4 regions of the Geomicrobium sp. JCM 19055 genome follow, and region 2 is predicted to be linked to each of the others. Evidence: riboswitches for the same ligand, from Rfam matches in the RefSeq annotation. Region 2 holds a riboswitch; each other region holds the start of a gene.
What was found. A riboswitch is a leader RNA that binds a small molecule or an ion and turns the genes downstream of it on or off. The one in region 2 is predicted to bind S-adenosylmethionine.

Region 1: another riboswitch for S-adenosylmethionine. It lies ahead of JCM19055_RS07010 (methionine biosynthesis PLP-dependent protein); the one in region 2 lies ahead of JCM19055_RS05940 (ABC transporter substrate-binding protein).
Region 3: another riboswitch for S-adenosylmethionine. It lies ahead of metK (methionine adenosyltransferase); the one in region 2 lies ahead of JCM19055_RS05940 (ABC transporter substrate-binding protein).
Region 4: another riboswitch for S-adenosylmethionine. It lies ahead of JCM19055_RS04585 (5-methyltetrahydropteroyltriglutamate--homocysteine S-methyltransferase); the one in region 2 lies ahead of JCM19055_RS05940 (ABC transporter substrate-binding protein).

What each region holds. Positions count from the first base shown of each region.
Region 1 is NZ_BAXL01000006.1:105,912-113,350, reverse strand. It holds partial or broken gene JCM19055_RS23075 (PepSY1/2 domain-containing protein) at 1-114, opposite strand, end outside; gene JCM19055_RS23070 (PepSY1/2 domain-containing protein) at 196-810, opposite strand; partial or broken gene sleB (spore cortex-lytic enzyme) at 829-1,838, opposite strand; gene JCM19055_RS28870 (methylenetetrahydrofolate reductase) at 1,992-2,462, opposite strand; gene JCM19055_RS28865 (methylenetetrahydrofolate reductase) at 2,459-2,830, opposite strand; partial or broken gene JCM19055_RS28860 (homocysteine S-methyltransferase family protein) at 3,032-3,699, opposite strand; gene JCM19055_RS07010 (methionine biosynthesis PLP-dependent protein) at 3,836-4,945, opposite strand; SAM riboswitch class I at 5,025-5,132, opposite strand; gene JCM19055_RS27200 (hypothetical protein) at 5,194-5,358, opposite strand; gene JCM19055_RS28855 (PrsW family glutamic-type intramembrane protease) at 5,491-5,673, opposite strand; partial or broken gene JCM19055_RS28850 (PrsW family intramembrane metalloprotease) at 5,732-5,887, opposite strand; partial or broken gene JCM19055_RS07000 (asparaginase) at 6,031-7,006, opposite strand; partial or broken gene JCM19055_RS06995 (YpdA family putative bacillithiol disulfide reductase) at 7,009-7,439, opposite strand, start outside.
Region 2 is NZ_BAXL01000005.1:86,248-93,686, forward strand. It holds partial or broken gene JCM19055_RS05915 (DUF2179 domain-containing protein) at 1-60, opposite strand, end outside; gene JCM19055_RS05920 (isoprenylcysteine carboxyl methyltransferase family protein) at 176-688, opposite strand; partial or broken gene JCM19055_RS05925 (type III polyketide synthase) at 685-1,756, opposite strand; gene JCM19055_RS05930 (glycine betaine ABC transporter substrate-binding protein) at 1,906-2,793, opposite strand; gene JCM19055_RS05935 (hypothetical protein) at 3,103-3,297, opposite strand; gene JCM19055_RS27145 (hypothetical protein) at 3,681-3,857, opposite strand; gene JCM19055_RS05940 (ABC transporter substrate-binding protein) at 3,887-5,266, opposite strand; SAM riboswitch class I at 5,356-5,459, opposite strand; gene JCM19055_RS22950 (hypothetical protein) at 5,654-5,863, shown strand; gene JCM19055_RS22955 (polysaccharide deacetylase family protein) at 5,857-6,279, shown strand; gene JCM19055_RS28705 (hypothetical protein) at 6,260-6,391, shown strand; partial or broken gene queF (preQ(1) synthase) at 6,416-6,912, opposite strand; gene queE (7-carboxy-7-deazaguanine synthase QueE) at 6,930-7,439, opposite strand, start outside.
Region 3 is NZ_BAXL01000017.1:94,558-101,996, forward strand. It holds gene pckA (phosphoenolpyruvate carboxykinase (ATP)) at 1-1,244, opposite strand, end outside; gene JCM19055_RS15465 (DCC1-like thiol-disulfide oxidoreductase family protein) at 1,422-1,784, shown strand; SAM riboswitch class I at 1,873-1,984, shown strand; gene metK (methionine adenosyltransferase) at 2,157-3,428, shown strand; gene JCM19055_RS15475 (ABC transporter ATP-binding protein) at 3,540-4,490, shown strand; gene JCM19055_RS15480 (ABC transporter permease) at 4,487-5,218, shown strand; gene JCM19055_RS15485 (ABC transporter permease) at 5,215-5,904, shown strand; gene JCM19055_RS15490 (sensor histidine kinase) at 5,979-7,034, shown strand; gene JCM19055_RS15495 (response regulator transcription factor) at 7,031-7,439, shown strand, end outside.
Region 4 is NZ_BAXL01000004.1:86-7,524, reverse strand. It holds gene JCM19055_RS04605 (AraC family transcriptional regulator) at 1-621, shown strand, start outside; gene JCM19055_RS22780 (hypothetical protein) at 618-926, shown strand; gene JCM19055_RS22775 (hypothetical protein) at 907-1,122, shown strand; gene JCM19055_RS04595 (bifunctional 2',3'-cyclic-nucleotide 2'-phosphodiesterase/3'-nucleotidase) at 1,157-3,049, opposite strand; gene JCM19055_RS27065 (hypothetical protein) at 3,254-3,406, shown strand; SAM riboswitch class I at 3,760-3,862, shown strand; gene JCM19055_RS04585 (5-methyltetrahydropteroyltriglutamate--homocysteine S-methyltransferase) at 3,986-5,089, shown strand; partial or broken gene JCM19055_RS04580 (LysR family transcriptional regulator) at 5,108-6,021, opposite strand; gene JCM19055_RS04575 (hypothetical protein) at 6,197-6,769, shown strand; partial or broken gene JCM19055_RS04570 (hypothetical protein) at 6,766-7,439, opposite strand, start outside.

The sequences.
Region 1 (7,439 bases), on a different contig from region 2:
CATATAGTTGCGTTCGCCATCAGAATCTTCAATAACGACTTGATAACCTTTGTATGGCATTCCTTCACCTAATTTTTCTGCCTTCGCATCGACAGTATTAGGAAGATCCAAAAACGCCTTCGCCTTTTTTTATAATTTCTTCTTCTGATAACTCTTCTTTATCTTTGACTACTTTCGCTAGTCGTTTATTTACATCTAATGAAAAGCCAGCATCATCGTTCCAATTGTTTTCAGAGAAACCTTTTGCTTTTTGATCAATCGATTTGAATGACGAAACCATCGTCCTTCGCCAGGGTTTTGCTCACTCATTAAATCTCGTTCTACGTCAGACCAACGGAAATCGTTGTTCAACGCTTGTGCTTGCACCGTGCGAAGATCATGCTTAATTTCTTTCGCTTGACTGTAGAAGTTCTCGAGTTTGTCGTATTCTTCATCTGTTAATGGCTCTTCACCTCGATCACGCACAGCTGTCTCATACGAGAATTCCGCAACGTTGGCTAAGTATTGATCCGTTTCTTTCGCAGGAATCATACCGAGTGGCAGCTCGCCCATCTCATTGTGAGCTAATGAAGATATTCTCCAAACCTCTGCAAGAGAACCTGAAAATTGACTCACACCGTTCGTTGCTAACGATGCACCTAATTCATCTTCTAATTGATCCATATGGTAAGACAATTGGTGGAAGGCGCGCTGATAGTTGTTTTCATGACTAATTGCCAAAGCTTCTTTCTCTTGATGCGTTTGATATGCAAAGATTCCAGTACCGAGTAATGCTACTGACAATACTGCAATGGTTATCGCTCGAAACATCGTGGTCCCTCCTTTAACTTAATTTGCAAACACATGCTTACCGATTTGGGTAATCGTCGGTCGTCCGAAAATCCACCAGACGTTGCCGTTACTGGGTTATAATAATACGTCGCACCATTAGACGGGTCTTGACCGTTAATCGCATCAAGCACAGCTTTTCTCGCTGTTTCATCTGGCGTTAAATAGATTTGACCGTCAGCGACCGCTGTAAACGCTCTTGGTTCAAAGATGACACCGCTTGCGGTATTCGGAAACTCCGAATCGTTCATCCGATTAATAATTACCGCTGCAACAGCTACTTGACCGACATAAGGTTCTCCACGCGCCTCACCATAAACCGCATTTGACATAATCTGAATATCGTTTTCAGAAAACCCATCAGGTACGTTTGTTGCTTTTTGAATGTTGGCCTCATTGTTTTGTTCTTCAGGCACTTCTCCACCTGTATCTGGTTGCTGTTCAGGCGCTGCCTCTGGTTGACCTTGTCCTTGATCTTGGCCTTGACCTTGTCCTTGTCCTTGTCCAGATTGTGCTGGCGGTTGACCTTCATTACTTGACGTTCCACCGCCACCACTCGCTCCTTCTTGATTTGAAGGTTGACCAGATTGTCCACTAGTGGCGCCGCCACCTTTACTTCCTTTTGGTCCTTTTTGAATTTCTAGTGGCGTTGTTCCGTAATGGGTGAACTTACGGCCGTTTTCTAACGCTTCATGCACAAACTGTTCATCGTAGTTTGTCGTTTTGTTTAATCTCGCTTTCAAATCATCTCCAACGAGACCGTCAACTTCCATCCCGAATGCTTCTTGGTATTCTTGTACACTCCAATACGTTCCCCATCCGAATACACCGTCAATTGTATCGGTGTAATAGCCAATGTATTGAAGTCTAGCTTGAAGTTCTACAACGTCATCTCCAGTAGCTCCTTTTTGGATCACTTGATCACTAAAGGCTTCACTCGTCTGAGGAATTGAGAGCAAAAGTGTTGCGGTTAACGCGGAAACGCTTAGTATTTTTGCAGATTTCAACATCAATGAATTCCTCCTTTTACTTTGAATCTTTTTATATGATGGTGTTAGTTTTCAAATCTATGGAGAATTTTATTCATAAAAAAACAACCGTACAAAAGTACAGTTGTTCATAAGAAGATACCTATCGATATAAATCATCTGCATAAACACGTGTTACGTCATGACTGACGACGTTTTAATAAGTGATCTTGCATGTTCTACTAGCGCTGTAGACATGTGGTATTTAAGAAACGGTGTCACGATATAAACTTTACCAAAAAGTTCTATACACGTTTGTTGTAACTCTTCGGCAATTCGAAGGCCTTCTTCTTCTCCTTTTTGGGAATCACCGAGCGTTTTTTGCATACGGGAGCGTACGGTGTCACTAAGGGATATTCCAGGAACTTCATTATGAAGAAACTCCGCATTCCGTTCGTTCACAAGTGGCATAACACCAATGAATATTGGAATCGACAGATGTTTCGTATAGTCTCGTAGCCGTTTAATTTGCTCTTTGTCATACATCGGCTGCGTCATAATAAAATCCGCACCTGCTGCTATTTTCTTCTCTAATCGTTTAATTGCTTTCTCAAGATTCGATACATTCGGATTAAACGCTGCCCCAACCGTAAATGACGTTTTCACACCGAGAGGACGCCCCGAATAGGAGTAGCTTCATTCATCCCTTTTAACATTGCAATTAAATCAAAGGATGTTAAATCGTAGACAGAACTTGCACCTGGAAAATCGCCAACTTTCGTAGGGTCCCCTGTAATCGCAAGCACCTCTTTTACACCGAGCGTGTGTAATCCGAGCAAATGAGATTGCATACCAATCAAGTTACGATCGCGACAAGCGATATGAACGAGCGGTGATGCTTGTGTCTTTTGTTGAATGAGTGTGGCAGCTGCAACATTGTCTACTCGTGACGTTGCAAGTGAATTATCAGCGAGAGTTATGCTGTCCGCACCTGCATTCACTAACGCCTCTGCCCCTTTTAAGAAAACTGGCATCTTTGAAAGTGATTTAGGAGGATCGAGTTCAACGATGACATTCGCATCGTACACTTGCTGATTTGACTCATTTGCTTCTACTTGCTCGTCAGTTGCTTCCTCGATGACTACTGTTCGTTTCTCTAAAGGTGCAAGTCCTTTCAAACGCTCCTTTAAGCCACGAATATGTTCTGGCGTCGTCCCACAACATCCCCCAATAATATTAATGCCTAACTCGCGAAAAGAGGACGCTTGTGCTTTAAAGTAATTAGGATTCGATTGATAAACGAGCCTGCCATCTCGAATTCCGGGCAAACTTGCGTTTGGATACGCAGATAAAAACAAACCTTCTGGAATTTCAGTTTCTTTTAATGAGGTAATGGTTTGAGCAGGACCCATTCGGCAATTTACGCCAACTACGTTTGCTCCCTCTTTTTTAAGACGCTTTAGTGCTTCTGTTAACGTAATGCCACCGTGCAACACACCAATGTCCCTAACGAGACATTGGCAATAATCGGGATTGAGTGATGATGATTTCGGACGATGCGAACTGCGCGAATGAGTTCATATAAATCGTAGTACGTTTCAAGTAAAACGACATCTGGATTCTCACTTAACAGCGCAACGATTTGTTCAGTCACCGTTTCATCAATTTGGTCGTCTGTCCAATCGCTCGTTCTACCGTCTTTAATTCCACCGATTGTAGCTGCCACATAGACGTTCGGTTTTAAAGCTGCTGCCTTTTTCGCTAGCTTCATTCCTTCTTTATTAATTTTTGCCACTTGAAGATCAAGCCCGTACGTGTCTAACTTAATGCGATTGGCAGCGTACGTATTGCTTTGAATAATGTCAGCACCCGCTTGAACATACTCAAGATGAGCTTCATACACGAGTTCTGGAGCGTATAGGTTTGCTTGTTCAATTGATCCTGTTATATCCCGGCTATACAACAATGTTCCATTGCGCCGTCACCAATTAAGACCGTTTCCTTTAGCCTCTCTAAAAAGCTCATCTAAACTCCTCCAATCATCTCTCTACTTGAAAAGCTTGACGTAAATCCTCGATTAAATCTTCTGCATTTTCAATGCCACAAGACATCCTCATCAGGCAATCGTCTATACCAATTTGTTGTCGTACTTCTTTTGGAACGTCCGCATGCGTTTGCACTGCAGGATACGTCATTAAGCTTTCTACCCCACCGAGACTCTCTGCGAATGTAATAAGTTGCAACTTACGAAGAACCGGGTCTACGAGATCACTTGATGTGACTCGAAAAGACAACATCCCTCCTCGCCCTGGATAAAGGACTTCCTTGACAAGACTGTGCTCTGCTAGGAACTGCGAGACAATTCGTGCATTTTCTTCGTGTTTTTTCATGCGTAGTGCGAGTGTTTTCATCCCACGAACGAGCAGCCAGGAGTCAAAAGCACCGAGCGTCATTCCTATTCCGTTCTGGATATTAAAAAGCTTTTCAGCAATCGTTTCGTCATTCGTCGCAATGAGTCCTGCAACTAAATCGTTGTGACCGCCTAAATATTTCGTAGCACTATGAATGACAATGTGTGCACCTTCTTTTAGTGGCTGTTGAATGAGCGGCGTGTAAAATGTATTGTCTACAATAAGCAAAAGATTATGTCGTTTTGCAACATCAGAAAGTTCTAAAATATCCGCCTCTTGCATTTGTGGATTGGTCGGGGTTTCAATAAACAACGCTTTCGTTTGTGGTCCGATTAACGCTTCAAACGTTTCTAGATCACGAGGGTCCCCGTACTGGACACCAACGCCCCACTTTGGCCAATATTCATTAAACAGACGGTACGTCCCACCATACAAATCTAACGATGCGACAATCTCATCACCAGACTCAAATAATGACAACACTGCTTGAATTGCCGCCATCCCAGAACTACAGGCAAACCCACGAATTCCACCTTCAAGGTCTGCAATGCTATCTTCTAGAATTTCACGAGTAGGATTCCCTGTTCTTGCATAATCATATCCTGTCGTCTCACCAACTCCTGAATGACGATAGGCAGTGCTCATATAGATTGGTGCATTTACGGCACCTGTGCGTTCATCGCTTCGATTACCCGTTTGTACAAGTTTCGTTTCTGTAGTAAATGGTTGTTTCTCCACTGTTGATCCCTCCAAGTCCTTACAAATAAATAAAAGTGCCTTCTTCAGAGATAGAAAAAGACACTTTACGTGTATAGTTCTCTTATCTCTCGGACGATCACGTCCGTAGGATGTAGCACCTGACTCCATTTGGAGCTGGTTGCTGAGACGTCTTCGGTCCGAATCCCTCAGTCTCTCTTGATAAGATATTTTAATGTATAGTTGGTTCTTATACGATAACGCATCATCGTCCATCTTTCAAGTCACAATTATTCAGCAGTGGCTTCAATGACGAGATCATCTTCGTTCCCGCAAATGCATCGTTTAAATCCTGTTTCATATTCACCTTCGGCTTTTTGTCTTCCACGAAGAATATACTTTTCTCCACATTTCGGGCATCGTATGACTATGCGGTACCTCGTTTCTGTCGTCATGAAGCGACCTCCTATACAAATTTACTATTTTCATTTGCTTTCTTTACTTTACTTAATCCTAACCACCACAAGAAAATCATAAATAAAATAATAATGCCGACCATCCAGTCTTGTGTATAGGTTAACATAAGGTTAAAGGTTCCATGCAAGAAAATAGGGACGAGCAATGCGTAAACTAACCATATTTTTTTTCTTACCATCAATCATATAACGTGCGTTACCTAAATAATGACCCATAATCACTCCGAAAAGCGCATGGCCACTTACAGGGAAAAGAGCCCTGCCAAATGCCGTATGGACGCCTTCTGAAAGCAAATAAAAAAAAGTTCTCTAGCGTTGCAAACCCTAACGAAAGTGCGACACTGTACACAATACCATCGTACTTGACACTCCACGTTTTGAAACGATACATCGTAACGAGTAAGAAGAACCATTTAAAAAACTCTTCGATGAACGCCGTCTTAACAAATACGTCAGATAAACGGGATGTGAACACCCCTTCTTCAGTTAGTGCAAATTGAATTGCCATAATCGGAAAAACAATTAACATCCCCGTCACGAACGACCGGATAATATTTTTCCAATTCGCAGAACCGTAATCATTTCGCAAATAGAAATACGTAAGCAATGCAAAGGCTGGAGCTGAAGCTAGCGAAAGTAAAGCTAGAACATTCATCGCTCGAACGCTTGTTGAAGCGAATCTTGTCCTGTTGCGAGTAATACATACATTTTGATCTTTGCTTTCTTACTGCTATAGTCTTTACCAAGAATAACGTCATGATTCAACAAGTCATATGTACTACCTTCATATTCATAAGAAGGATACACTTCGCCTTCAACCGCACTCGTAGTAACGACAATCGGGATCTTCGCCTCTCGAATGCTCGGCATAAAGTTTTTTTGGAACTTGGCCACGCCCAACCCCTTCAAGTATGACAGCGCTCGTTCGTTCATCTTGTAAAACGAAATCAAGCAGTCGGTTTGTCGCACCAAGATGCACTTTTACAATTTCAATTTCATAAGACTTGCTCGGTTTATAATCGTCAGCTAAAACGTAAGCTTCTTTTGTAATTGGCTTTTGAAACAAATGCACTTGATCATTGTCTATAATTCCAAAGTAGCCATATCCAAACGCATTAAATCCTTGAATGTTGCTTGCGTGTTCTTTCCTTACATACTTCGCACTAAAGATACGCTCATTAAATATGACGACTGTTCCAAGGTCTTTTACCCGTTCGTCAGCGGCTGCAATCATTGCATTACGAAGATTTACGAATGCATCACTACCTACTTGTTCTGGGCCCCTTTGCGAGCCAGTAACAATAACTGGCTTTGACGTTTGGACGGTTAAATCCAAGAAGTAAGCCACTTCTTCAAGCGTATCTGTCCCAGTCGTAACGACCACTCCTGAAATGTCTTTTGCTCGAAGGTTTTCAACGACTTTCTTACGGATGTCCCATAAATCCTCATACGTAATATGAATCGAAGGCTTTGACAATACTGAATCAATTTTAAGGTGAATATCGAATGGTGTGTTTAGAGAATTAACGAGCTCTTCACCACTTAATTCACCCGCAACGAGTCGACCTTCTTTTGTCTGTTTACTAGCAATCGTTCCTCCAGTAGCAAGCAAGCAAATCGTCTGCACGATTAACGACCTCTCTTTTCGCGTTCAATAATAGAATCTACAATGTGTAAACCATGAAATCTTCCAGACTCGATAAAGATTTCATTGGCGTGATTGCCCGCAGCGATCACCCCTGCAATAAACAAATTGTCTACATTCGTCTCGAACGTTTCTTTGTTATAAACAGGTCTCCCCGTATCAGATTCAATCGCTACACCACTACTCGTTAGAAACGAATGATCTGGGTGATAACCCGTCATCGCAAAGACAAAGTCAGCGTTTATTGTTTTTTTTGACTCCATTTGTAAGCACGTTTACATGCGTATCGTGGATCTCGACAACTTCGGTTTCAAAGTACAAGTCAATGTCTTCTTTATTCACAAGACCTCGAAATTCAGGCAAAATCCATGGTTTGATGCTTGTTGAATAATCGTTCCCTCGGTAAACGACCGTA
Region 2 (7,439 bases):
GACTTACATAACGATGTTAATGACAAAAATGAGAAGAACAACACTCCACATATGTTCCATGAGCTCGTTAAACAATGGCGGCGATCCCCCTGTACTCGTAACTTAAGACTTCCGCCAAAATATAACATGATTGTTCTTCCTTTAGAAGACGTAAAAAAATCGCAGTTTTCGACATCTATTTTTGGTAGTGACGCAATGCCTCTTCCTCTTTAGGGATTCGTATAAAATATAGAAATAAGAAATTGGCAACAGAGAAAATAGCCGCTGTGACATAGGCTTGGAAAATCAGCGGTAACAACATAATTTCTAAAATAACAACCACATAGTTCGGATGTTTCATAAAGCGATAAGGTCCTTCGGCGACACGTTGTCCATCAGGTAAAACGAGAATCTTCGTGTTCCAAAAACGTCCGAGTGTCATCAGCGCCCAAAGGCGCAATGCTTGCACACCTAGAAATACGAGTAATAACGGTTGCCAAACTGGGGAAGTTTGAAAACCAGTCCAGATGACTTCACTAATCAATGTCACAAAAAAGAGGACGTGCATGCCGACCATGTACGGGTAGTGCCTCGCCCCATACTCAATCGCTCCGAGATCTTTCACGTGTCGCTCATTCACTTTGGCAACGTACAACTCGACGATTCTCTGAAAGATGACCCACGAAATAATAATTAAAAATAAAATCATGCGTGTTCACTCCATTCCACCCACAATAGTTCTGAACTAAACCCTGGTCCTAAAGCGGTTATAATGCCTTCATCGTGAGGTGCGGTGTTCCCTTCTAAAATGGATTTCAATACGTAAAGAACCGTCGGAGAAGACATATTCCCATGAGCTCGTAATACGTCTCTTGCAGGATTCGTTTTGCCATCTGGTAATTTCAATGCATCTTCATACGCAGTTAGAACTTTTTTTTCCTCCAGGATGGGCAATGAAATGCGTAATGTCATCTTTTGATTTTCCTATTGAATTTAGAAAATGAATCACATTGTCATCGAGCCAAGAAGAAACAATCGTCGGAATATCTCTGGAGAAAACAACATGCAATCCGTCGTCTTCCACGTCCCACCCCATCACACGTTCAGAATCAGGCATAAGCGTAGATTGTGAACCGGTAATGACTGGCATATATTTTTGCTTAGACGATACGTCTGTCCCCTGTAATAACGCACAAGCGATTCCATCAGAGAATAGCGATGTTCCAACAAGGTTGCTTTTTGAAACATCGCCTGTTTGAAAGGTTAAACTGCACAACTCAATGCAAAGAACGAGGACACGAGCATTAGGGAATGCACGACAATATTCGAATCCCCTCGATAATCCAGCTGCACCACCTGCACACCCTAAGCCCCAAATCGGAATACGTTTCGTATGCATGTTCATGTTCAGTCGATTCATGATTCGCGCGTCGAGGGTTGGAGTTGCAATCCCTGTACTCGTCACACAAATTAACGCATCTACTTCATCTGAATGAACTTCGGCTTTATGTAGACAATTCGTCACCGCTTCGGCACCTAATTCCACCGCACGTTCAATGAACTCGTTGTTTTTGTCACCGAAAGAGTGGGGTTGTTGATACCACTCAAGGGGCATGACGAATTGTCGCTCTTCAATATCTCCGTTATTAAACACACGTAAAAGACGGTCAATATCACTATATTTATCTTTGAATACTCCGCGCACAAGCGATGCAATTTGATCTTGTGAAACTGGATGTTTTGGCAATGCCGTAGCGACAGATTCAATAATAGCCAACCTCTACACCTCACTATTAGTCAATATGGGTAGAGTATCCCTCATTGGCAATTTTATGTATTGTACATTCGGACATTCGATGTAAAAAAAGTTAGTGCCTCATCCGGTCAAAGTATTTGACGGATGAGGCACTAACCCGTGATCGATGACTATTCATCTTGGAGTTCTTCAAATGAATCAATACCCATATACTTTGGAACCGCAACACCTGTAACTGCGCCGACTGAGTTCGGACCAAGATCTACAAAATCACCATCAAATTCTTCAAATAGTGGCGTTTGGTTTGGCATCCATGAAGCAAGAAGTGCGTCTGCTGAGTTTGTAGCTAATCCTGCATACATCATATTAACCGCTACTTCATTTAAATGCGGAGTATAACCAAGGTCTTCGAGCATAACAGCTGCCATGTTCGTTGCTGCTTGTGCATCAGACCAAGCTTCGAGTACAAATCGAACTTCCTCTCCGTCACCTTCTCCAACACCGTCTGTCCATTCTTCAACTCGTTCTGGGTGGTCTTCAAGCCATTCACGAGCAGCATCGTATGCACTCATCTCTTCTATGTCCATCAATGCCATTACTTCTTGTTGTTCATCCAATTCAAATTGAAACTGATCTAAAAACTGAAAAACATCAGGAAGGTCGTCTTCTAACCCATTACGCACTAGGGTATGAACGTCATTTTCTACCGTTACTACACCTTCTGGATCTTCAAGAAATTTTAATTCATACGCATTAAACTTCCAATGAGGTTGCCAAGCCGTAATAATAATAGGATCCTCATTCTGGTAAGCGGTATCAAGTGCTGCAACCATCGCACCTTCAGAACTGCTCGTAAGCGTCCAGTCATCCAAGCCATAATGAACAAGTGCTTCTTCTGTCGTATCCATCATGACAGAACCGGGATCGATCCCGATAATTTCATATTCTACTTGCTCACCGAGACTTGCCGTTGATTCTTCGTCCTCACTTCCATTTCCACAAGCAGTAAGTATGACAGCAGTGCTTAGAAATGCACTCATCATTGCGAATTTTTTCATTCGTTAAACCCCTCCTGTTGTTATGCAACTAAAGTCATTCATAAAAGTTATCACGATCATCTCCATTCCACAAACCTCATCTAAGGCGGTATTACCATTAAACCGATCATTCTGTGTAATAAGAGGACTTCCTCATCCCCATTGTCAGCAATCCTCAACGATGCTTCGTGCTTTGTACAATATGTCTTATAACCTTTAAATTTATGGAATTAATTAACAAGTAAGTACTTGATACATAAAAAAACGCAAGGAAAATCTAGGATGATTTTCCTTGCGCTTCTTGTTTTGGACAGTAGAGTCCGCTATTTATTATAAGTCGCCATCTTCGTCGTCTTCACCAAGTGGGTCTTCATCTTCTTCACCAAGTGGATCTTCGTCTTCTTCACCTAATGGATCTTCATCTTCAAGACCGTCGTCTTCAAGTCCATCATCTTCTAGCCCACCATCTTCAAGACCATCCTCTTCTTCACCAGGTGCTGGTTCAGCAGGAGCCTCAGTGTCCATGCCCGGATCTTCTTCTGGTGCTTCTTCACCGCACGCTGCTAGTAGTCCTACTGAAAAAAATTGCTGATAGAGCTCCGTAAAGAAGTTTCTTATTCATTGTTTAACACTCCTATATTATGAGGATCGTTATTGCTAACGGCTTGGCTTTCCTTGTTAGCTGAGTACATCATAGCAACTGAAATTTAAATCGCCTACCCTTTCTGACGTTTTTTGAAGATGCTATAGGCTTTACCACATTTGCGAAATCCTTTTGAAATCTCCGTGTCATCATTCTGATAACAACCCCCCTTTATCCAACACGATTCACACATTCCCCCAAACTTTCGCCAGATTTAGCAATAAAAAAAGAACAAGGACACGATCTCCTTGTTCTTCGCATGATCTTAATATTGATCTGTTTGAAGACGAACTTGACTTATATCAAATACACCAATTGGCAATGGAATGAATCCTTCCACATTCTCATGAACACCAACACGGAATGGATCATTGGCAATAAACACTAACGGTGACTCATCTAAGACGATTTGTTGAAATTCAGCATAATATTGTTCACGCACTTCAGGATCACTTTCTTCTCGCGCCTCATCTAACAGACGATCTGCTTCTTCGTGATCAAAAACGAACGGTTCCCATTCGCACCTTTGTTATCAGAATGGAAAACCGAGTATGTTGCATTGTCAGCGTCCCCAGTCACAGTCGTCCAACCCGCAATCGCCATTTCGTGTTCTCCCTCACCCATTGCACTTAAAAGCGCACTCCACTCACGCTGTTCAATAGAAATATCAATTCCAATTTGTCCAAGTTGATCTTGAATGTATTCCGCAGTTTGAATGTTGATTTGGTCGTTGTCACGCACGTAAAGCGTCGTACTAAACCCGTCTTCATATCCTGCAGATGCAAGCAGTTCTTGAGCTTCTTCAAGATCATAATCATTTTTATCTAAATCTTCCGTATGACCGAAGACACCAGGAGGAACCGGGCCATCAGCCGCACGACCATATCCTTCATAAATACCTTCTACAATCGTTTCTGTATCAACAGCTTTTGCAATCGCTTGGCGAACTTCAACTTGATCAAACGGTTCCACATCATTATTTAAGATAATAAAGTTCAATCTTGTACTTTCAACCGTCTCGACATCAGCATGGTCCATCGTTTCAATTTGTGATGTATTGACAGGCTCAATTTCGTCAATGACGTGTGCTTCATCATTGTTTAACATCGCAATTCGAGTGGACTGGTCTGGAACAATCTTGTATGTGGATGCTTCAATCTCAGGAAGCTCTCCCCAATACTCATCGTTGCGAACGAGACGCACCGATTCACCTTGGTTCCATTCATCTAACTGAAAGCTTCCAGTCCCAACTGGTTCAAGCTCTAAGTTGCGTTCACCATTATCGTGTTCTTCAATCGCCTTTGGACTAATCATTCCTCCACCGTCATGAGTGAGGTTCATCGCAAACGGTGCAAAGGGATACTCGGTTGTCACATGAACTGTATACTCATCAACGACTTCAATTTCATCAATCATGTCGTACATAAATGCTTTTGGTGAAGCAACTTCAGGGTCAATCACACGCTCTAGATTAATTTTTACAGCTTCAGCATTAAATGGTTCACCATCGGTAAACGTCACATCTTCACGTAATACGAATTCCCATGTCAAATCATCAATCTGTTCAAAACTTTCAGCAAGCTCAGGTTGTAATTCGATGTTCTCATCGTGATTAACGAGCTTATCATAAATATTCGTTCGAATATGTGTTGAAGCAGTATCATTTGAACCATGAGGATCAAGACTAATCGCATCATTGGCTACGGCAACAATAAGCTCGTCTCCTCCTGCTGATTCACCTTCATTACTAGAGCCAGAATTGCTAAGTTCATCTGTTGGCTCTGAAGAACACGCGGCTAATACGACCGCAACTGACGCAAACAATCCGAATTTCACTTTACTCTTATCCATGTTCATCCACCTTCTAGTTGTTATTAGAATATATGAAATTCACAAGAACAAAAAACTCCCTTTTCTAAGAGAAAAGAGAGTAGTATCCGTTCTTATCTCTCAGAACAATCGTTCTGATGGAATTAGCACCTTCCACTGACGTGGGGTTGCTGAGGTGTCATAGGGCCAGTCCCTCTACCTCTCTTCATAAGATTCTATATGTAGTTGATAGTGTTACTTTACTATGGGTTATTTGCTAATGCAAGCATTATTTTCAGAAAAACAGTCAATGTTCTGAAAGACATGTAAGACAAAACTTACACTAGCCTTATTTCTCTACTTTTTTTCTCGTATGAAATTTCATTGCACGGTGACACTATGAAAGGAAAAGAAAGGATGATACTCGTGATGAAACGATTTACACTTAGTATTCTTTGTACATTACTCATTGCTCTTTCGGTATTTGTTGATTCAATGGACGCAAGACAAGTCGGTTCGTTGCCAGGACTTGCTGATCAATATCCTGAACTTGTATTCGTTCGAGGAAATGATGCATCAAACCAGATCGCACTTACATTTGATGATGGACTGATCCTCGGTTCACGGACACGGTGCTGAACGCATTAGAAGAATTTGATGTACCTGCAACGTTCTTCGTACTCGGGCAACGAGCAGAAGCAAACCCTGATTATGTAAGACGCATCGTTGATGAAGGGCATGATATTGCCAATCATACTTATTCCCATCCAAATCTCGCTGACCTTACTGTTGATGAGATGGAACAGGAAATTAATCAAGCAGATGCTGTCATTGAGAATATCGTCGGTTTTCGACCACGTCTCTTCCGTCCACCATTTGGTAGTATTTCAGAAGAAGACGTTGTACGGCTCGGAGAGATGAACAACGTGGCGATTGGGTGGGATGTGGACCCCAATGATTGGCAAGAGATTCCTGCTGATGAAGTCAGTGAACGAGTCATCGCTGACACAACAGCTGGCAGTATCATCTTATTGCATGATGCGTCGACAGCCTGATTTGACGGTGAATTCACCAGAAGCATTACAAACGATCATTCCAGAGTTGCAATCTCAGGGGTATGAATTTGTGACGGTTAGTGAATTAATTGGTATCGAAAATCGCAAATAAAAAACCGCTGTTTAGCGGTTTTTTTTAACGATTTGTAATCGTTTCTGGATACATGTCATGGTAGAGCAGTCGTTGCTCTGCCATTTTTCGTATTTCGTCCCTGGCTTACCGTAATTTACGTACGGGTCAATCGAAATTCCGCCACGAGGTGTAAACTTACCCCACACTTCAATGTATCGAGGATCCATTAATTCCACGAGGTCATTTACGATAATATTCATCGCATCTTCATGAAAATCACCGTGGTTACGGAAGCTAAATAGATAAAGTTTAAGTGATTTACTTTCTACCATTTTCACATCCGGAATGTAGCTAATGTACACCGTTGCAAAATCCGGTTGTCCAGTAATTGGACATAGTGTTGTAAATTCAGGGGTATTGAATTTAACGAAATAGTCTCTCGTTGGGTGATTGTTCTCAAATGTCTCTAAAACCCCTGGGTCGTATTCAAACGAATACTTCGTACCTTGATTACCAAGCTGCGTAATCTCTGGTAAGTCTTCTTTTCCTCTACCAACCATCAATCAAATTCCTTTCTTTAGACGCCTTGCTTGTTGCCCCAAATCAACGTATGAATTTGAGGTAAAACACGGACGTTGTTTAGTTCTTTGTCTTCCATAACTGTATCAACAAGCCATTCATAGCGCTCCAAAAGGTGATCACGCAAACGAGTAGGTGCTCCTTCTTCTAAGTCGTCATTGCCGACTTGCAAATAGAATGCCATATTCGGATAACGTGCATGCACTTTTTTCGCGTAAGCCAAGTCGCCTTCATTGAAAATAACGACTTTTAACGACTGACTACCCGATGGTCTTGTTTGAAGCTGTTCACAAAAATAATCGAGTTTCTCCCAATCCGTAATCATCTTACTGCTCGGGGGCTTTGGGGAAATCGTAACATCGTCAATCTCTCGTAACCATTCTTGCCAAAAACTACCTTGTGTTTCAACCGCAGTGCCAATGTCTTGCGCTTTCAGTAGCTGAACGAGTTCACCAATCCCTTTATGAAGAGCAGGATTTCCACCTGAGATGGTTACGTGATTAAAGCG
Region 3 (7,439 bases), on a different contig from region 2:
ATCTTCTCACCGAGCATCTCTGCATAAACCGATGCATGTCTTGGTAGGAACGGTGCACCAAAGCAGCTTGAGAACGTTGCTTCAGGTTCTGTAACACCACGCTCAGTTCCTGCTAGCTTGCTCGTATACCCACTTAAGAAGTGGTACATTGCTTGTTCTTTTGTTAGACGGCTGATTGGTGGCAATACACCAAATGCATCAGCAGTTAAGAAAATAATTGTATTCGGATGACCGGCAACACCTTGAGGGAGTACATTTTGGATGTGCTCAAGTGGATAAGCTGCACGTGTGTTCTCCGTGTAGTAACCATCATCATAATCTGGTTTACGACTCTCTTCATCAACAACGACATTCTCGAGCACTGCGCCAAAGCGAATGGCATCGTAAATGTCTGGTTCTTTTTCTTTAGAAAGGTTAATGGTTTTAGCGTAGCAACCACCTTCAATGTTAAATACACCGTTATCAGACCAACCGTGCTCATCGTCACCGATTAGAAAACGCGTACGATCTGCAGAAAGTGTTGTTTTCCCTGTTCCAGAAAGACCGAAGAAAAGTGCAACATCGCCTTCTTTGCCTGTGTTAGCAGAACAGTGCATCGGTAAAACGTTTTGAGCAGGTAACAAGTAGTTCATAATAGAGAAGATGGACTTCTTCATTTCGCCGGCATACTCAGTACCACCAATTAATACGATTCGCTCTTCAAACGAAATATGAACAAATGCTTCAGAACGTGTGCCGTCCACTTCAGGATCCGCTTTAAATCCTGGTGCTGAGACAATTGTAAATCCGTTCTCTTCTTCAGCAGGGCGTTCATTCTCCTCAGGACGAATGAATAATTGACGTGCAAAAAGGTTGTGCCAAGCAAATTCATTTACAACGCGAAGAGAAAGACGATAGTCGGTGTCTTTGCCTGCGTATCCATTAGTAACAAAAAGTGCATCCTGTTGACCTAAATAGTGAAGCACTTTACGATATAGTTTAGAGAATACATCTTTATCAACCGCAGCGTTTACGACACCCCAATCAATGGAATCGTGTACAGACGGTTCATCAACGATGAATTTATCTTTAGGTGATCGACCTGTGTACAAACCTGTAGTGGCTGCAAATGCGCCAGATTTTGTTAGTACACCTTCGCCTCGTGAGAGTGCTCTTTCCACTAATCTCGATTCAGGAAGATCAGTTTCAATGTGATCTCCATTCAGTAAGTGTTGCAGTGCAGACTCAAAAGATACGGTACTCATAGTAGCAAAACTCCTTCTCACAATAATCACGGAACGAAAGTGTTGAATTGATTTGAAATTAGTATAACACATTTTGATTTATAGTCTATACTATTTTTCGATTTCACAAAGGTGTCATGTTTAACGTGGATTTTATAAAAAAGGTGTGATCAACTATGGACTCATGTGTCGTCTTTTATGATCAACAATGTACGATTTGTCAAAAAAACAAAGCGTGTGATCCAAACCTACGACCAGTTTAACCATGTTAAATGGGTGGATCTGCATGAACCTGAGTTAGAACAACAATATCCGTTTGTTCAATCGACTGATTTAACGAAAGAAATGCATGTTTTAATCAATTCGACGTACGTGTATCGTGGTTTTGATGGCGTTATTAGGCTACTGGAAGAACACGCATTATTAAAGTACCCGATGCGCATCATAAACATGAGACCATTTAACGTGATTGGCAAAGGATTATATAGGAAGATTGCCGAAAATCGGCCAATCATTGGGCAACATTGCAATCATGATCAATGCAAAATCGACATTTCTTAGTCAATAGAACAGAAAATTCTACGATTTGATTAATTCACTTGTCGAGATTTGCAATTCTTCGCGTTTGCCGTTATATTTACTTGGTAGGCTTTTATCAGGAGAAGGTGGAGGGACAGGCCCTGTGAAACCCAGCAACCATCTGTAGTCATGCAGATAAGGTGCCAACCTGGCAAAACATCATCTGTTTTGCAAGATAAGAGGCGAAAGGTGAAAGGTAATGCCCCTTCCCTCATCGGTGAAGGGCTTTTTTTTCATGAAATCATACGATACAACTCGCCCTTATATTCTTTATGGTCCTTGCCATAAAGGGAAATGAAGTGTTTTGAGTCGATACACGCACTCTAGGGCACTTCAAACATATAAAGTAATACAGTGTTTCATAAGGAGGAGAATCATGGAAGCAAATGGGCGTCGCTTTTTACGTCAGAATCTGTAACAGAAGGCCATCCAGACAAGATTTGTGATCAAGTGTCTGATGCAATCTTAGATGAAATTTTACGACATGATCCAAACGCAAGGGTGGCATGTGAAACAGTAGCCAACACCGGAATGATCTTAGTAACTGGTGAAATTACAACAACGACATACGTCGATATTCAAAAGATCGTTCGTGAAACGTTAACTGAAATCGGGTACACGAGAGCGAAGTATGGCTTAGATGCTGAAACGTGCTCAATCCTTACCGCGATTGATGAGCAATCTCCTGATATTGCTCAAGGTGTTAACGCAGCACTCGAAGCTCGCGAAGGCGCAATGACCGACAAAGAAATTGAAGAGATCGGTGCTGGCGATCAAGGGTTAATGTTTGGTTATGCGGACAATGAAACGAAAGAATATATGCCTATGCCAATTTCATTGTCACATCGACTTGCTCGTCAATTAGCAAAGGTCCGTAAAGACGGCACATTAGATTACTTACGACCTGATGGTAAAACGCAAGTGACAATTGAGTATGATGAAGATGACAAACCAGTACGAATCGATACGATTGTTATCTCAACACAGCATCATCCAGAAGCAACACTTGAGCAAATTGAGCGTGACTTGCAAAAGCATGTGATTGAACCGATTGTCCCAGAAAAGTGGGTCGACGAAAAAACGAAGTTCTTTATTAATCCGACAGGACGCTTCGTGATTGGTGGACCTCAAGGAGATGCAGGTTTAACTGGACGAAAGATTATTGTTGATACGTACGGCGGATTTGCTCGTCACGGTGGAGGCGCGTTCTCTGGAAAGGATCCAACAAAAGTTGACCGTTCGGGTTCCTATGCCGCACGCTACGTTGCGAAGAACCTCGTAGCCGCTGGACTTGCAGAGAAATGTGAAGTTCAATTGGCTTATGCGATTGGGGTTGCAAAGCCTGTCTCCATTTCGATTAACACGTTTGGTACGGGTAAAGTAAGTGAAAGTGAATTGCTTACGCTCGTTGAAAGTCATTTTGACTTGCGACCTGCAGGCATTATTAAAATGCTCGACTTACGTACTCCGATTTACAAACAAACCGCAGCTTACGGACATTTTGGCCGTACAGATGTTGATTTACCATGGGAACGTACGGATAAAGCAGACCAACTCAAAAAAAGCAGCAAACATCTAGACGATGTAAAAGCTTGTCATTATGACAAGGCTTTTTTTGTTGTGTAGTATAGGTTTTCCTTATAAGCCGCTATGACATTCATCTAATGACAGATGTCACTACTTATTGATGTAAGAACGTTACATACTAAAGGTAATCTAATTGGGATGGTGAAACAAATGACAATTGCATCAATCAAAGGCATCGTGAAGCGGTATAAAGATCAAATTGCTCTTGATTATGTTGATTTAGATATTCATGAAGGGGAAATTCTCGGTTTGCTCGGACCGAACGGTGCAGGGAAAACGACGCTCATTCAATGTTTAATGGGGATTATTCCTTTTGATAAAGGCGTGATTCAACTATTCGGGGAAGAGGGAGCGGTATTTCACCATGAAAATAAAAAGAAAATGGGTCTCGTTACGCAAGAGATTACCGTATTTGAGGAATTAACGGCGAAAGAAAACTTAGAGTTTTTTGCAGGCGTATACGGTTTGAAGGGTGAAGAGAAGAAGCAACGGGTCAAAGAAGCGCTTGAGTTCGTTGGACTATCGTCAAAGGCAAAGCAATCGCCAAATAAATTCTCAGGTGGGATGAAGCGAAGATTGAACATTGCTTGTGCTCTTACCCATCGTCCGAAGCTTCTAATTATGGATGAGCCAACCGTTGGCATTGATCCGCAATCAAGAAATCATATTCTAGACGCGGTCAGAAAGCTAAAAGAACAAGGCACGACCATCTTGTACACGACGCATTATATGGAAGAGGTTCAATCGATTGCTACACGGGTTGTCATCGTTGATCAAGGACAGGTGATTTCAGAAGGTACGGTGGATGAATTAATTAAAAACATTCAGCATGAAGAGAAAATCTTCATTGATGTAAACGATGTGTCAACGATACCAATCGAGCGTTTACGAGGCTTGGAAGGTGTTAAGCAAGTACAAGTGAGCGGATCAGTCGTGCAAATCATTTCAAATGCGGGTGCAGGTAACCTTGATCGGGCACTCTCAATCGTGAAAGAAACGAGTGGTGTCGTCGGAATTCAAGCAGAAAAGCCAAATTTAGAAGACGTTTTTCTAACACTTACAGGCAAACAACTTCGTGATGGAGAGGATGATCCTTCATGAAAGAACTAGCTACGATTCGGTTCATTGGAATTAGAATGAGTCGTGATTTTATTACGATGCTTTTGTTGCTAGTCGTTCCGATCATTTTAATTACGGTCTTTTCAATTATTCTAGGAGAAGCGGAAGGGCTTACTGGTACACCGATTAGAGATGAAACCGTTGTCCTTTTAGTTCTCGGATTTCAACTGTTCGGCGGTGCGATCACCATGAATTACGTTCATCAAGACCTCTTTGCGGAAAGAAAGGATCGCTTGCTTTCATTACCGATGAATACGAGGTTATATGGATTTACGATAATGCTCGCAGGCATCGTTTACTCGATTGTGTTAGGGGTTATATTAATCGCTTATACGGCCTTGATCTTTGATGTGAACTGGGGTAATTTCATGTGGGCATTACTCGTCATTACGCTCATGTCGTCTTTATCCAGCATCATTTGTCTCGTATTCACTTTTTCAGTAAACAACTTTAAAATTGCCGAGCGGTTAAGTGAGGTGTACGGTGTAGGGATGATTTTACTGGCAGGGATGTTCTTTCCGATGCCAGACAATGCTTTGATCAACACGTTCAATGATTATGTGAACCCGCTTATGCTAGCGTATTCGTCCATTGATCAAGTGAGGGATGGAGGGCTTTCTGACGGCTATGTGTATGCAGTACTGCTTAGTGTGCTCATTATCATTGCTTTTGGATTGTTACTTCTGACCGGACGGAGGCGTATGCCATGACAATATTTCGGTTTGCACTCAAACGAATACTACGTGATAAAACGAACGTATTGTTTCTGTCACTATTTCCAATCGCTGCGATTTTTCTACCTTTAGCGCAAGAAGGTTGGCCACTGCTTCCGCTCGGTTATCAATATTTTGGTGTTCTACTACTTTTTGTTAGCATTCGCCTTACGAGTATTATGATTGAAGATCGTCAAAAAGGGGTTGTTAAACGACTTGCCGCAGCGCCAATTTCACACTTTAACTACTTGTGGCAAAACTTGCTCGCATTTTCGGTTATTATGGTGATCCAAACTGTCATCGTCATCATAGGTGGGCATGTGTACGGTCATGAATTATATGAGCCATGGAACTTGGCGATTCTTTATATTGTCTTTACGTTTACATCCATTTCAATTAGTCTCGCTTGGAACTCATTATATAGAAGTAAAGAATCATCATTTCTAATATTTATGGCAGTGATCGTCTTGATAGCATTGCTCGGGGGAATTCTTTTTCCTGTGGAGATGATGCCTGAAGCTTTTCAAAGAATTGCTGTGATTTTTCCAACGTATTGGCTCTCAGAAGGTATAGAATGGATTGTCTTAGGTGAAGATCGTGGAGATTTCTTGTTCATTAATGGTGTTTTGCTGTTATATGCATTGTTCTTTTTAATCATAGGAAGCATACGAAGAATTAGTTAGAGGTTTGCGTGTTGCCCTTCAGCTCTTGAGCGGAGGGTTTTTAACACTTATAGTAAATTTAAAGAGGTGATCATATGGTGAGTGTATGGCGATTTATGAACATTGTGTTTTTAATTGCACTATGGATGTACCAAGATCCCCCCCTTGTTAGTTTCTTATTTGTAATTTCCCTCGCCATCATTGTCTGCTTACGGTGGCGTTTTCGTCTACCGAGTTGGACGATCATCATTGACCTACTCTTATGCTTTCTATTTATTCCGCTTTGGAGTAGTAGTGCATATGGTTTAGCATTACCTGTATATGAAATGATGTCTCGTCAAAAATATCGCTTCCTCATTATTGTGATTTTACTTCTTGCAATGTTTGAGCTTTATTCAATCGTTTTATTATGGTTACTTTTCCAAGCAGGTGTTTTTGGTGTGTGGGACGCAAGTTCGAGTAAACAACGTGAACGATACATAACTGAAGCGGACCGGGAACGTCACGCCCGCCATGCCCTCGAAAACGTGAAAGAAGAGTTGTTGCAGTCTAGTCGCAAAGCGGCCCAACTAGCAGAAGTGTCAGAACGCAATCGGATTGCGCGAGATCTTCATGATCACGTTGGTCATGATCTAACTGGAGCAAACCTTGCTTTAGAAGCTTACGAGCAATTAGAAGGAAAAGAAGCAGAAGTGATGTTAAATGAAGTGAAGCTTCGTGTAGCTCGTAGTACAGCAATGCTTCGTGACACGGTCCATGATATGACGCCAGTTACCAGAATCGGTGTTGATGTGCTCGAGCATATTGCCAAAGAATTTATTCACACACCAGTTTCTTTTCAACGTTCAGGAGATATGCAGCTTGTTCCCGTTCATTATTGGGGACTATTAGAACCTTGTTTAAAAGAAGCGTTAACAAACGTGGCAAGGCACAGTGACGCAACTGAAGTAAACGTTAATCTTGATGTAACGATGTATTTAGTGAGGTTAAGCATACAAGACAATGGGACTGGATCAAAGCATCTAGGAGAAGGTAGCGGCATTCGGAACTTAAAAGTCCGTGCCCGAGCGAATGGTGGCAGCGTAACCGTTAATGCTGTGAACGGTTATCAAGTTGTATGTGTATTACCACTTGAGGAGGATGGAAGATGAAGTTAGTTATCGTTGACGACGATCCCCTCGTCAGGCAAAGCTTAACATTGTTATTAGAAAAGGAAACAGACTTTACGGTTATAGGTGTAGCTGCAAATGGTGAGGAGGCTCTGCGTCTTTGCGAGACGCACCAACCTGATGTCATTCTTATGGATATTCGCATGCCTGTGATGGATGGAATTGAATGCACAAAACGAGTGAGTGAAACGTGGCCACAAATTCGAATTATGATGCTAACAACGTTTAAGGATGAGCAGAACATTCGTCTTGCGCTAAACGCAGGGGCAAAAGGATACGTCTTAAAATCTTCCTCCATTGATGATATGGCACAACAGATTCGTACGCTTGCAGCAGGAAGTTCAGTTCTCGATGCGGATGTGCTAAAGGAAATTGTGAGTCCAACCG
Region 4 (7,439 bases), on a different contig from region 2:
ATTTTATTTCCATTACAAGGCTCTATGGAAATTGAGACGGTAAATGGGAAACTGACGTTGAAGGATAAGAGCATTGTACTACTCCCTCAGAATTTGGAACATTCGTTTTACTGCAAGGGCTATAACGAATTTCTAGTCGTCGATCTTCCGCAGTTTTACGTTGATACGAAAGACTTGCGAAGTGAGCGAAGGTTTCAGAAAGATCAATCCTGGCACGCGATTCGTCAGCTACTACTCGAGAATACAAATCAAGCAAAAGGCCACTTACTTCCTCACCTTGTTGCTATAATGAAAGAAAAAGTATCTACCCATGAATACGCATCAATTGCTCATATTCATGAACAGTTTTCTTCACCGATTACAGTAGAAAGTTTGGCGTCCATAGAGCATTTTCATCCTGTGTATTATGTAGAATGGTTTAAGCAGAAAACGGGGAAAACGCCTCGGGTCTACTTGGAAGATTACCGAATTGAACGGGCGAAGGATTTATTAATTGAGACGAATCATTCCATTGCTCAAGTAGGGAAGCAAGTCGGGTATACGTACTGCTCGACGTTTAGCAGAACGTTCTTGAAAGTGACTGGAGTAACTCCTACATCGTATCGGAGGATAAAGCGATGAAGCTAAATGTGTTGCCGATGAGTAAGCGAGAGGCGTCCATTATTATGAGTTGGACATATGAACCTCCGTACTCTTTATACAGTTTGAGTGAGAGTAAAGAGCAACAAGATGAATTGCTTAACGGTAACTACTATGTTGTTGTAACAGCAGAAGATGATGTGTTTGGTTTCTATTGCTATGGTGAAAGTGCAAAAGTACCGGGTGGAAAGCGAGAAGGGTGTTACGACGATCAACGCCCAATCGATATTGGCTTAGGTATGAATCCGGTATACACAGGGCAAGGGTATGGACTTCAGTTTTTTTGAACTCGGACTTAGCGTAGGTGAAGAATTGTATGCGCCAGAATTCTTTCGGTTAAGCGTTGCGAGGTGGAATCAACGAGCCGTTACTCTCTACAAGAAGTTCGGATTTAACACCGAAATGACATTCATGAATTACGGCGAAACAGACGTTGAATTTCTACTCATGACAAACAGAGGGGACAGTCCCCCACTGCGTTAATTCTGTGCAGTGGTGGGGGACTGTCCCCTTTTCTTTAGTTGAAGCTAAATGTTGCGCCGTCGCCGTCTTCTTCGATAAATTCAATACGTTCGTGATCGTCACTTGCGTCTTGTGCTTCTAAAGCAGTTTCGAAAATGACTTCTCCAGCAGATTCAAATGGCGTGATCTGCCAGTTGTTGCTACGTTCAACGTTCAAGGCACCGTCATGATTCACGATGTAGTCAATAATGACTTGGCGATTCTCGTCCGTCGTCTCAAGGACAGTTTCTACTGAACTATCAAGATGGTCCTCGCCACCAGCACGGTAGTTGTTCGTCGCGACGTAGAAACGGTCATCGCTCGTTACGTCTTCACCTTCATGTTGTAGGTCAACGATTCGCTCACCTTCATCTTGCGTGACATCAATTTCGTAGGTAACGTTTTCGATGACGTCAAAATTATAGCTTGCAAAGTCTTCATTAATCAATGCTTGCTCATTGTTTTCATCTGGATCAATTTGATTGAAGTTAAGGGCAGAGTATTCTAACCAGTTCTTCAGTTGATCGCCGTCCACTTCAACGACGTGCAATGTGTTCGGGAAGACGTAAACGTCATTCATGTCACGAATGGCAACGTCACCTTCTTCAACATACGTAAAGTCACCACCGCGTCCTGCTCTAAACGGGGCAGCAGCTGATAGAAGGGGAACGTCTTCTTCTAGTTCACCGCTTGCTTGCATTTGTTCCATATAATCGAGTTGTGCGTCATTAATTAACTGTACAACTTCATTGTCTTCAACACGTGCGAAGAATGTATGGATATCGTCAGTAATCTCGCCAACGGGGCTATTTACGTAGCTTACCGTCGCTTCGTGAGCATCCATGACGAGGTTTTCAAGTCCCTCGTGTGAAGGTTGATCTTCAGTGCTTTGAATTTCAGAAGTCGCTGAAACGACATTCCACTCTCCGTTAGCATTCTCTAATTCAAAAGCTAACACGCCGAGGTGGCTTCCCCAAGAGCCTGGCATCATTGCTGGTACCCCGTGGATTGTTCCTGCATCTACATCCACACCGTCAACACCTTCATAGTCTTCGCTTGGGAAGTGGTTATGTTGGTGCCCAAGTAACATTCCGTCCACGCCATCAACTTCAGCAATGGATAGTGCGGCATTTTCACTCATACGATCGCCATCATTAATGCCTGTATGAGCAAGTGCAATGACAAGGTCTGCACCTTCTTCTTGAAGTTGTGGCACAAATTTCTCAGCGGCATCTGCAATTTCTAACGTCTCGACTTCACCTTCAAGGTGTGCAGCGTCCCAACTCATAATTTGTGGTGGAACGAACCCGATAAAGCCTACATTAAGCACTTCACCGTCCACTTCTTGTTCTACAATGGTGTACGGCTCATAGACAGGCGTCTCAGTGCCAGGCTCAACAACGTTGGCCGATAACCATGGGAAATCTGCATCTTCCATCGTCTCATCAAGGAAATCGAGACCGAAGTTAAATTCATGATTTCCAAGTGCAGCTGCGTCGTATCCCATCTCATTCATCGCATCCATCACGATGTGAGACTCATCATCTGCAAGTGGTTCAATTTGGGCAGGCATATCGCCTAAAATACTCCCTTGAATTGTATCTCCGTTATCCGCAAGCATATGATTTGGATACTCTTCACGAAGTTCTTCGAGAAGAGAGTATACTTTCGTTAATCCAATTGTTGAGTCTTCTTCATCATTCATATAATCATAAGGCAAAAGGTGAGCATGAATATCAGTCGTTCCAAACACAGTAAATGTACTTGTTGAATCGCTTTCATTTGTTTCGTTATTCGTTTCCTCATCGACTGGATCTGCCGATTGTTCCTCATCATCCCCACAGGCTGCTAGCATCCCAACGAGTAAGGTGCTCCCCATAAAAATGGAAAATCTTTTTGTTTTTCCCATAAAATCCCCTCCTGATTTCACCCATTATGGTAGCAACGTTCGTCTGATTGAACAATAACTGGGAGGACGATCAAGAGGATTGCACTACGATGGCTAAGCGAAAAGAATGAGTTGTAGTCAAATAATTGGCGCAAAAGGTTATGTCTATAGCGTTTCGTTGTTATAATTTAATGAACTAAGTTCTAATCGTTGAGGTGTTTTCGATTGAGTAGAATAAGACATTTATTAAAACAAGTCGGGCTCGATGTTGCTCACGGTGTTGGCGCTGTCTTCTATGGCATGTTTATTTTTACAGTAGTCATCCTGATCGTAATCGCCATTCTGGCTTTAGTCAGGTATGGAATCAATCTACTATAAGTTCATGGAATACAATGCAGCTTAGACGTCAAAGCTGAATTGTAACGATGAGTGCAACAAGGAGGTAAGAAGATGTCTGATCAACATAAAGTAAAATCAGAAGAGTTATCTGGTAAGAAGATTCGGTCTGAAGAAATGGTCACGAAAAAAAGATAAAGAGAACGTAAAATCAGAAGAACTCGTAACCTATAATCGTGACAAAAAGCAAAAAGAACGTGAAAACGATGAATGACCGGCAATACCTACTGACGAAACAATTACATTGAAATAATATTCAATAAAAATATACTTTTCTGTTGACAATCATTTTGTGGATGTTAGTATTAGATTTAATAAATTCAATGAATTCATTTTTCTTATCTAGAGAGGTGGAGGGACTGGCCCTTTGAAACCTCGGCAGCGGACTTTTTAAGTACTGTGCCAATTCCAGTAGTAGCGATACTACAAAGATGAGAAGAGTCGGATGAATGGCAACCATTTACCCCCTCTTCTTATTACAAGAAGAGGGGGTTTTGTTCGTAACGATTGTTGATTGATCGCTTAAAACTAGGAGACTACACACATAGAGGAGAGATTATCATGACAAAAACAGCAACGCACGCACCATTTAAAGCAGATCACGTAGGAAGCCTATTACGTCCGGAACGAATTCATATTGCGAGAAAAGATTTTCAAGCAGGTAACATTACCGCTGAAGAGTTATACAACATTGAAACCGAAGAGATTACTCGAGTTGTTGATAAGCAAATTGAAGTGGGTCTAGAAGCTGTTACAGATGGAGAGTTCCGCCGTCGTTTTTGGCATACAGATTTTCTTGAGCACTTAAACGGAATCGAAGGTTACGTGCCTGACCATGGTTTCCAATTCAAAGGCGAGGAAACAGAGCGTTATGATGTAAGAGTGATTGGTAAGATTTCATTTAACGAAGATCACCCGCACGTAAAAGAATTTATTCAGTTCAAAGAAATTGTCGGAGATCGTGCAGTTGCAAAGCAAACGATTCCGAGTCCGAATCAATTGTTTAATGCGGGAATTCGTAATCTAGACATTTATCCAGACCTAGACGCGTACACAGAAGACATCGTTCAAACGTACCGCGATGCTATTCAAGCATTTTATGATGCGGGTTGTCGTTATTTGCAACTCGATGATGTGTATATCGCTGGACTTAATTCAGATGACATTCCGTTTAATGATAGTGGTTATTCAAGAGAAGACTTAATTGAACACGCATTAAAAGTAGCAAATGCGGTGCTTGAAAATAAACCAGAAGACTTAGTGATTACGACGCACTTATGCCGTGGAAACTATCGTTCAAAGTGGGCTTTTAAAGGAAGCTACGCAAAGATTGCACCCACATTGTTTGCCAAAGAAAATGTGGACGGCTTCTTCTTAGAATACGACGATGATCGTTCTGGTGACTTCGGTCCACTCGATCACATTCCGAGTGATGGCCCACAAGTGGTACTCGGTTTATTCACATCAAAGCATGGGGAACTTGAAGATAAAGAGACGATTAAAGAACGTATTGAAGAAGCGAAACAACACGTTTCTGCAGAGCAAATTTGTCTAAGCCCTCAATGTGGCTTTGCATCGACTCATCACGGTAACATCTTAACGGAAGAAGAGCAGTGGGAGAAACTACGTTATATTGTTGAACTATCTAAAGAGCTAACAAACTAACACGAACCACAAAAGAAGCTAGGAGCCCCTAGCTTCTTTTTGTGCGGTTGAATAATATGAGCTGGCCTCTTCAATGAATGTTCGTGCAGCAAAGGGTAAGTATGAATCTTTACGCCAAATCATCACGAGCTCTAAGTGAAGCGGATTGTCTTCTAGTGGAACATAAGAAAGTACATGGGATTGCATCGTTTTTGCGATATGTTCAGGAAGTAAGGCAATCCCGAGCTTCGCTTCAACCATTTGTAGCATAAAATCTTTCTGAGAACTCTCACATACAGCGTTTGGAAAAAAAACCTTGTCGTAAACACTCTTCAATAATTGAGCGATGCAATGAAAAGTCATTGCGATAAAGAACAAAGTGTTCTTCTTCAAGTGCTTTCAAAGGAATGTGTTCATTTAACGATAATGGGTGGTCGTGGTGCATGACCGCTACAAGGGGGTCATGAAGAATTTGCTTGCATTCAAAATCTTCCCCTTGCAAAGGAACATTGCAAATGAACCCAACATCAAGTGAGCCTTCAGTAATGCCTTTTTTTTATCGCGATGCTTCCAACCTCACTTAAGCGTAAGTCGATGAGCGGGAAGTCTTCGATGAATGAACTAATGAGAGAAGAGACGAAAGCGGCTCCAATAATCGGCGGCAGTCCAATTCGGATTTGGCCTTTTTTTATGTCTGCAAGATCGGTCACTCCTGCTTGCAAATTTTGAAAAGCATCAATGACGTTTTGGGCATTCTTTAATACCGCTTCTCCAGCATCGGTTAATTCGAGTTTTTTTGAAGAACGATAGAATAACGGTACGTCAAACTCTCGCTCAAGTTGCTTAATCGTTTTACTTAGAGAAGGTTGAGATACGTGTAAGGTGCGGGCTGCTTTCGTGAAGCTTGAATGCTTCGCGACTTCAATGAAGTAAGTTAAATGTCGAATATCCATGTCTGTCCACCTTTTTAATCGTACTATCCTTGGTAATTTCGATTTATAGTGAAGAATTCCCTGCTAACGGATTGAAAGCGAAAGGAATGTTACGACAAAAGTAGCGGTCATTCGATAAAGGAACTGAGCGAAATGAAGGAGAATCTATCGGTATAGACGAGAGGAGCGTGCTGTGATGGCGATTAACGACCTTAAGATGATCGGAACATTTTCTGAGCTTTCTGCCGATCAACTACACGTATCCATTTACAAAAGCCTAGATAAAGTAGCAAAACGTCAAGCGATGCTCACTCAGTTTAGTCATTACATCGTTGAGAACATGAAGTTTTATCATCCTTGTTGGCTCGTTGCATTTAAGAGAACGTGCGAAAGGGGATTGTTTCCTCCAAAAGAGGAGCGTGTGTATGCATTTATTGATGCAGTGTCGGGATACCGCACTGAAATCGATGCGCTCCCTTCTCTTACTGACAATGTTGATCATTCAGTCCCAATCGTAGAAGCGGTTATTCAAAATGAGCGAATTCTACGACCCTATATGGTTGATCTAGAAAATTATTGGAACCGCCAATATGTAGGGAAACGACCAAGTTATGACCGAGAGGAGATTATTCTTGCTTACGAGCCTATGATTCTTGTTTCCCTTAGGATCGGTGAGTTTCATCGCTCTATTGTCTTGGATGGTGTAACTGGAGAGACGCGAGAAGAGCGCGCCTTGAAGTGGGATCAAGATGATTACCACAAGTTTTAGGCGTGCTCAGGTTCCCGGTGATCGTCGCGCTCACGTTCATCGCGGTCGCGGTTTTCAATCGTCTCTTCTTGCTCTTCTGTACGTTCTGTATGCTCTTCTTTTTGTCGTTCATCGGAAGTGTACCAACGATCGTGTCGGAACAAGTCCCAAATCGCCCGACCGTTCGTCGGTTGACCATCTGGCATGTAGACCGGTAAGGCGTCAAAAAGAACGAAATAAAAGGTATAAAACAAAAATGTATTCCATAATGTCTCACTGCCAGGCATAAGCTCGAGTCCGAGTAATACGTTTACGATGATTGCCGCGACAATGTTACTGAGCATTGGAGATGCGTAGATAAAGGCATGCCAAAATTTATGATTAGGTTTAATTTCATCATAATGACACCAACTAAACATAAAGAAATACCGTCTCACTTCAATTGAAGGGAAGCGAAATAAGACAGGCCCACAGCCGATGACAATTTGCTTATTCGTAGCACCAAACATTGAAACAACTGCATAATACCCAGCCTCTCGAATGAGAGAAACAATCGGTAAAATAATAAAAGCTGACATAAGTAAACGAAGAAAATCTAAGAAGTCAAACAAAGTCGACACCGCCAATAGTTTAGTTACATACGTATCATGATTACCCGATGGACAGTGAATTAAAACAGCTTGCTTCTTAA